2 regions of the Alishewanella sp. BS5-314 genome follow, and region 2 is predicted to be linked to the other one. Evidence: predicted binding sites of a transcription regulator. Region 2 holds the regulator's gene; the other holds the start of a gene.
What was found. The regulator LexA, encoded in region 2, represses DNA repair genes until DNA is damaged. The targets are predictions, from matches to a motif close to TACTGTATNNNNATACAGTA.

Region 1: H1D31_RS16545 (DNA topoisomerase III) is a predicted target of LexA. The motif match lies at 1,798-1,817, and genes of this name have one in related genera.

The regions. Positions count from the first base shown of each region.
Region 1 covers NZ_JACEHJ010000002.1:2,580,556-2,584,748, reverse strand. The annotation lists gene H1D31_RS16550 (hypothetical protein) at 1-1,503, opposite strand, end outside; gene H1D31_RS16545 (DNA topoisomerase III) at 1,828-3,771, shown strand; gene H1D31_RS16540 (AAA family ATPase) at 3,984-4,193, shown strand, end outside.
Region 2 covers NZ_JACEHJ010000001.1:886,299-890,491, reverse strand. The annotation lists gene plsB (glycerol-3-phosphate 1-O-acyltransferase PlsB) at 1-1,836, opposite strand, end outside; gene lexA (transcriptional repressor LexA) at 1,973-2,596, shown strand; gene coxB (cytochrome c oxidase subunit II) at 3,015-4,085, shown strand; gene ctaD (cytochrome c oxidase subunit I) at 4,089-4,193, shown strand, end outside.

The DNA.
Region 1 (4,193 bases), on a different contig from region 2:
GGCACTCTGATGTTTTAACAGCGCAATAGTGGCTCTTAATTGTTCCACATTGTCAGAGTTCTCAGTGGCCGGTGCGTTTAGCATCGCTTTTAACTGCGCCAGCTCCTGAGTTAAATCCGCCACCTGATCGGCTTGACGGGCCGCCGCTGCGATGGCTTCATCGCGTTCGGCGATCAGACTATCCAACTGGGTTGTATCAACGGTAGCTACCGCAGCCTGTTGCAGTTGCAGCTCGGCAAGCTGTGCCTGCGTCTGCTGTAACGCTTCCGTTTGCATGGTCTGTTGTGCAGTCTGTTCTGCCACAGCGGCCTGATGCTGCTGTTGCAGACTGGCCAGTTGTTCGCGCAGCTGTACCACTTCTTCAGTGTTTGCAACCGCCTCTGCGCTGATCCGTTGCTGCAATTCTTGCTGCAACTGCTGATTTTGCTGCCGTAATTGTGTCAGTTGCTGCGTTAGCTCTGCTGCGCCATTCTGGCCGCGACCAGCCAATTGCTCCAGTACCGCATCGCGTTCGGCAGTCAGTTCAGCACACTGATCGGCGTACTCGGCCAACTGTTGATGGATCTGTTTCTTCGCTTCGAAGTACTGGCGTTGCTGCTCGGTGCTGCGCTTGCGCAGTTGTTCATGCTCATCGTTCAGGCTATCAAAGCGCTGTTGTTGCGCCGCCAGTTCTTGCTGCCATTGCGCCTGTAACTGAGTTAATTGCTGTTGTTTCGCGTCGGCTTCCTGCTCTGCCAGTTGCAGTTGCTGTTGCAGCGCAGCGAGTTGGGCAGCATTGGCCGTCAGTTGTTGCTGATAAGCGGCGGTTTCATCCTGCAGCTGTTGCAACTGTTCCAGCCGGGTTAACGCTGCCTGATAGTTTTGTTCCAGCTGCTGTAACTCTTGCGTGGTGTCTTCCAGTTGCTGTTGTTGCTTCTGCAACTGCTGTTGATATTGTTGCAGTTGCTGCTGATTAAGTTCGGCTTCTGCTTCGGCATTGGCTAATTGCCGTTGCGCCTGCTCCAGCGCCTGCTGTTGGGTGGTTAACTGCTGTTGCAGCTGTTGCTGCTCTAGCTGTAACTGGTCACGCTCAAAGCTGACATTAGCAAAATTATCAGCTTGCAATGCCAGCTGCTGTTGCTGGTTAGCCAGTGCTTGTTCCAGTTCGGATTTACGCTGCTCTGCCTGGCGTAAATTTTGTTGCAACAGTTGCACCTGCTCCACCGCTTTAACTTCGGCTTGCAGTGCTTCGGTTAACTGTTTATTTAACTGGTCGGTTTGCCATTGGGTCTGCTTCAGGGCTTCCCGCTGAAAGGCGGCCATAAAGTCTTCGCTGAAAACCGACGCTGAGTTTGCAGCGTCCTGCTGTCGCTGTTGCACCTGCTCGGTGCGCCACTTTTTATAGTGCGACACCACGGTAGCCTGAGCATCTGATACTTTAGACAGCAAGTAATCCAGAGACACCGCCTTGCCAGAGCTCTCTAAATCATCACAGATCTTCTTAACATCAGTATATTGCGACATGATTCTTTACCTTTTACCAACCGATGGGCGTGTTCGCTATGCGCTGCCCGGAATGAAAGCTTAAGGAATGGCAGAGCCTTGCGCAAAGGCTAAATGCACAAAATTTGCACAGCGCAAGGTGTTAGCTGCGGATTTAATTCATAATATTGATCTTTAACAAATTATTTTTTTAACCAGCATTATTTTGCGCGCTGAAAGCGTGTAAAAAAGCAGCGGAATAGCCCGAAGGTATTAGGGGGTAAAACCTTGGTTTGCGCGATACACTTTGCCAAAGCTAAATTTTACCGCTAAATTAACTGATTATTTATACAGTTGTTGTGCCTGATGATCCTATATATCGCGGAAAAGCCCAGTGTCGGCCGTGCCGTGGCCGCTGTTTTGCCCAAGCCGCACCAGTCCGGTGACGGCTTTATCAAAGTTGCTACCGGTGATGTGGTGACCTGGTGCATTGGTCACTTATTGGAATTAGCCGAACCAGAGCAGTACGCGCCGGAATATAAAAGCTGGCGCAAAGCGCATTTGCCCATTATTCCCCAGCAATGGCAGCAACAGGTAAAACGCCAGACCAGTAAGCAATTTCAGGTAGTAAAGCAGCTGATCAAGCAGGCAACACAACTGGTGAATATGGGGGACCCGGATCGGGTCGGACAAATCCTGGTCGATGAAGTGATCCACTATGCCGGTGTCAGCCAGGCGAAACTGGCCGCTACCCGACGTTGCCTGATTAATGATATGAACCCGGCAGCCATTAAAAAGGCGCTACAGGATTTACGGCCAAATAGTGACTTTATCCCACTGGCGACCTCGGCACTGGCCCGCGCCAGAGCCGATTGGCTGTACGGCATTAATATGACGCGTTTATGTACACTTTTGGGTCAGGATGCCGGTTATAAGGGAGTGTTATCGATTGGTCGGGTGCAAACTCCGGTACTGGGTTTAGTGGTGCAGCGTGACCTCGAGATCGAAAACTTTGTCAGTAAGCCCTTTTATGAGGTGTGGGTTACGCTGCAAACGGCACAACAGCAGCAATTTCAGGCCAAATGGCAGCCCAGTGCTGCCTGCGCACCTTATCAGGACGAAGAGGGCCGGGTACTGCTGAAAAAACTGGCCGAGACCGTAGTACAGAAAGTCAGCGGTCAGGCCGCTGTTGTGAAAGCAGTGAGCCGCGAGCCGAAAAAGCATGCGCCACCGCTGCCATACAGCTTATCGGCATTGCAGATCGATGCAGCCAAGCGTTTTAATCTCAGCGCCCAACGTACGCTGGATCTCTGTCAGCAACTGTATGAGCGGCATAAGCTGATCACCTACCCCCGTTCAGATTGCCGCTATTTGCCAACAGGACATCTTGCAGACCGTCATAGCGTGAGTCAGGCCATTGCGAAAACGGCGGTAAATCTGGCCAGTGCGGTGACGACTGCTGATCTGAGTTTACATAGCAAAGCCTGGAATGACGCCCAGGTCGGGGCGCACCATGCCATTATCCCAACCTCGGCCAGTATCGATGCCAGCCGCTTAAGCCGCGAGGAGCAGCAGCTGTACGAACTGATTGCCAGACAGTACTTAATGCAGTTTTACCCCTCCTTTCAGTATGTCGAACATCAAATCGATAGCGAAGTCGCCGGCGGACTCTTTATTGCCAGGCAAAAGTCGGTCATTGCCGAGGGCTGGAAGCAGCTGTTATCCGGCGGCGTCAGCGCCGGCAAGGATAGTCAGCCCAACTCAGATTATGCGGCCAGGCCATTACCCGACGTAAAGCCCGGTGACGTCCTGCAATGTGTTGCCGGCAAGCTGGACGAGAAACAAACCAGTCCGCCCAAAGCCTTTACCGATGCCACCTTGCTGGCGGCCATGACCGGTATTGCCCGTTATGTGCAGGACCCGGAATTAAAAAAGATCCTGCGGGATACTGATGGCCTGGGTACTGAAGCGACCCGCGCCGGCATTATCGAGCTGTTGTTCAAGCGCCGGTTTTTACACAAGCAGGGTAAAGAGATCCGTGCTACTGCGGTAGGCCGGCAGTTTATTGGTTGCTTGCCGCCACGGCTGGTATTACCCGATATGACCGCGCAATGGGAAGCGCAGTTAGAAGCGATAGCTGAAAAAAAACTGGCGTACCGTGATTTTATGCAGCCGCTACAGCAGGAACTTACCAGCTTGCTACAGGATGTCGCCGCGCAGCCGCAGTCCTTTCAGGGGTTAGCCCAAAAGGGTTATGCGGTAACAAGGCGACGTGCCGCCAGGCCTCGCCGTGCCAAGCGTACCGCCTGATGCATATTGGCGAGATAGGCGTTGGCGATATTTTGCACTAGGCTCAACAAACCGCCGGCAGCCGCTTTTTTGGCTACTGGCTGGAGATAGCAGGAAATTCGCCTACACTTATGACGTGCCATCACTCTTCTGAGCAAGGGGTGGCACGCCCTGGCGGGTATGTCGTCAGAGCGGACAGCCAACGCTGTTTCTTCACAGAGAAGGTGCATAAAATGATATTGTTAGTTGGTGGTGAAAAAGGTGGCAGTGGCAAAAGCTGTCTGGCGCAAAATATAGCCGTCTACTTTTCGCGGGAAAAGAATGCCAATGTCATGCTGGTTGACTGCGATCCGCAGCGAACCACATCGGATTGGGTGCAAGAGCGCCATATGAATCCGGAATTACCCTGGATCAACTGCGTACAGATGTACGGTAAGATCCGT
Region 2 (4,193 bases):
ATTCCGGTAATAACTCATCAGTACCGCTTGCTGCGGGCTTAGACTGACCAGTTCACCGAAACTGTCTGCCGTCAGCATGATTTTTTGCATCTTGGCCGCATGCTCCAGCATTTGCTCGGCACTTTGTTCTGGCAGGCTGACATTAGCATGATAGGGTGCTGCTTGCTGCAGCGTCAGATAGGCTTGCAGCTGTTGCACCAGCTCTTGCCGGGTCAGGCTATGCTTATCGCTGGCCAGCAAACAGAGGGCAATCAGGTTAATGCTGTTCAATGCCGCCGCCTGATTGATATGCCGCATAATCTGCTCGGACAACTTGCCGGTCACCGGATTTAACCACTGCGGTTTAGGTGCTTCCAGTGGGTTAATTTCACTTTTCCACGCTGGCACTTGCTGGCTCAGATACTGGTTCAGTGAAATCGGCTCGCCAAAGTTGACATAGCCATAGCCATAATCGCGCAGATTACGGATTGCCTTCAGTACGCCAAACACCGATTCTTTTTGCTTACCTGAGCCCTGCAGTTCGCTAAGGTAGGTATTGACCTCCATCACATGCTCGTAACCCAGATACACCGGTACCAGCGTGACCGGGCGATCGATACCGCGTAGCATCGACTGTACTGTCATCGCCAGCATGCCGGTTTTGGGCTGCAACAGCCGGCCGGTGCGGCTGCGACCGCCTTCAGTGTAATACTTGACGGCATAACCTTTGATAAACAACAAACTCAGGTATTCACGGAATACGGCTGAGTACAGCTTGTTGCCACTAAAGCTGCGTCGGATAAAGAAAGCGCCACCGCGGCGGAAAATGGTACCGGCTGGCCAGAAGTTCAGATTAATACCGGCCGCAATATGCGGCGGCACCAGGCCCTGATGATAGATGATGTAGCTAAGTAATAAGTAATCCATATGGCTGCGGTGACAGGGGACATAGACAATTTCGTGCCCTTTTTGTGCCAGCTCGCGCAGCTGATCGGCATTTTTTACCTTGATACCGTAGTAGAGTTTTTGCCATAACCAGCTAAGGATACGGTCGCCAAAGCGCAGTGTCGAGGTGCGGTAGTCTGCGGCAATTTCCTGCAATAACTTGCGGGCTTCCTGCTGGGCCGCCTGATAACTGATGCGTTTAGTCTCGGCCTCGTCGGCAATGGCCTTTTTCAGCGCCGGTGAAGCCAATAACGCATTAAATAACTGATTACGTTGCATCAGTTTGGGCCCGGTTGCCGCCAGCCGTTGCCGGTAAAAGTGGATCCGCGACATCCGTAACAGTTTACGCGCCGTTTCCGGTGCGGAACCAAACTGGGCCGCCATTTGTTGCAGATCCACGGGTTTACTCAGTCGCACCAGCGTATGGCGTCCGGAAATTAGCACAATAAGTAATTTTGCCAGCCAGTTTGGTGAGTGTGCTTCGCCAATCAGCCATTTAATGCTGTTCTCTTTACCCGGTGCCCGGCCCCATAAAATGGCAGCCGGCATTAACTGCGCTCTTAGCTCAGGCTGTGCCAGATGGGCGGCTAACAATTGCTGGCCTTGTTGCAGGGCCCGGGTTTTGCCACGCCCGCCGATCAGCCGGTGTGGTTGCTCCAGAAACAGGGTTCGTGGTAATAGCTGTGACCCTAATTGCACCTTCGATAGCGGATCAGGTAATTGTAACTGCTGACATACCCGGCGTAAGGTTGCCAAATCGCTGGCGGACTCAGTATGGCAGATATACAGCAAGGGCCGTCCGGGCTCGACTCCAAGCGCATGCAGAGGATTATCGGGCACAATTTTATATTTCACCAACAGCCGGATGGGCCATCGTAACAGTTTGGTAAACAGCTTAAAGCCTGACAACATAACCTTACTGACCTGAAAAAAATGGGCGCTAAGAATAGCATAGCTGATCATAGCAGCAAGTTTTGTTCGCGCTGAAAACTTGGCAAGGCCAGAAAGACTGTATATACTCACAGTAAATACTGTATGGGTAGCCAGCATGAACAGACCTCTTACTCCACGACAGGCAGAAATTCTGCAGCTGATTAAGGATTATCAACAGGAAACCGGTATGCCGCCGACGCGGGCAGAAATTGCCGTGCGGCTGGGCTTTAAGTCAGCTAACGCAGCGGAAGAACATTTAAAAGCTCTGGCCAAGAAAGGTGTGATCGCGATGTTACCCGGCACCTCTCGTGGGATCCGTTTACTGGAAGAGGACGCGCCCCCGGAGCAACTGGGTTTGCCATTAATTGGTAAAGTCGCCGCCGGTCAGCCGATCCTGGCAGCAGAGCATGTCCAGGATCATTACCAGATCGATGCCAACCTGTTTAAACCGCATGCTGATTTCTTATTGCGGGTGCAAGGTATGAGTATGCAGGATATCGGTATTCTGGATGGCGACTTACTGGCCGTGCACAAAACCCAGCAGGCGCAGCCAGGTCAGGTCATCGTCGCGCGGGTCGATGATGAAGTCACGGTAAAACGCTTTCAGCGCGATGGCCATCAGGTATTGCTGTTACCGGAAAATCCGGATTTTGAGGTGATAAAAGTTGACTTGCGACAGCAATTTTTCGCCATAGAAGGCTTGGCAGTTGGGGTGATCCGTAACGGTAGCTGGTTATAATTTATAAAATTTCTCAATAGCTTATTTTTAAAAGTGCTGGTATGACCTGTTGGTTTTATCGGCACTTTTGCATTTTAGGGGTTTACATAATCTTCATCCTGGATAATTCTTAGACGGTAGCCGGCGAAAAAATAACAACAGGTGTGCCGCTACTGATTTCAGCGCTAGCCTCGAAATCAACCCAAGAACAATAACAATAATAAATTGCGAAACTTATATCCCCGAATCTTTAAGGATGAAGGGTATAGCACATAGATTCGGTTGGGTGGGTAGTAAAAAAACCGTGTAGTTCTGTGTACTTGGTTTCTGCAATTTGCTTTGCAAATGACAGAGGAGAAGTACAGTGACAAACGCGCGTTGTCTGCTTTGGTCGCTGCCGACCCTGCTTTTTGCCGCATCGGCAAATGCATCAACATCCATGCCTTTAAATATGACCCGGGGCGTTACGGAAATTAGTCAGCAGGTTTATCAACTGCATATGACAATTTTCTGGATTTGTTGCGTTATCGGTGCAGTGGTGTTTGGGATCATGTTCTGGTCCATCATTCGCCACCGCAAAGCGCGGGGAGTGCAGCCGGCTCAGTTTCACGAAAGCACTAAGGTTGAAATTCTGTGGACCGCCATTCCGGTGGTGATTCTGATTGGTATGGCAATACCTGCCACCAAAACCTTAATCGCGATGGAAGATACCTCGGCTGCAGATGTCACCGTATTAGTGACGGGCTCGCAGTGGAAGTGGCATTACAAATATCTTGATCATGAGATCGAATATTTCTCCCTGTTGGCTACCCCACGTGAGCAAATTGCTAACAAGCTGGCCAAAGGCGAGAACTATCTGCTGGAAGTTGACCGGCCGCTGGTGATCCCCACCGGTAAAAAAGTTCGCTTTCTGATGACCTCTGACGACGTGATTCACTCCTGGTGGGTGCCCGCCTTCGCCGTTAAAAAAGATGCTAACCCCGGCTTTATTAATGAAGCCTGGACCCGGGTTGATGAGCCTGGCATTTATCGTGGTCAGTGTGCTGAGCTCTGCGGTAAAGATCATGGCTTTATGCCAGTAGTAGTGATTGCGAAAGAGCCTGCGGATTACCAGGCCTGGGTGGTACAGGAAGAAGCCCGTATTGCCGCAGCAAAGGCAGCAGAGCGTGAATTACTGGCGATGAATATGGACATGGCAGAACTGATGGCTACCGGTGAACGGGTGTATCAGGGCTGGTGTGTTGCCTGTCATCAGGCCAGCGGTAACGGTTTACCCGGCATCTTCCCGGCGATCCGCGGCAGTCAGCTGGTGCTGAATGACCGGCGCGCCCATATCGATATTATCGTCAATGGTAAACCTGGTACGGCGATGCAGGCCTTTGGCCGGCAGCTCAGCCTGAAAGAACTGGCCGCGGTCATTACCTATACCCGCAATGCCTTTGATAATAATACCGGTGATGCCGTGCAGGCTGCGGATGTTTACGCTGTGCAGCAGGGTAAGGGAGAGTAAGCGATGTCAGCTATTACACATGAACACGAGCATGACCATGATCATGACCATAAGCCAACCGGGATAAAACGCTGGCTGTTTACTACTAACCATAAAGATATCGGTACC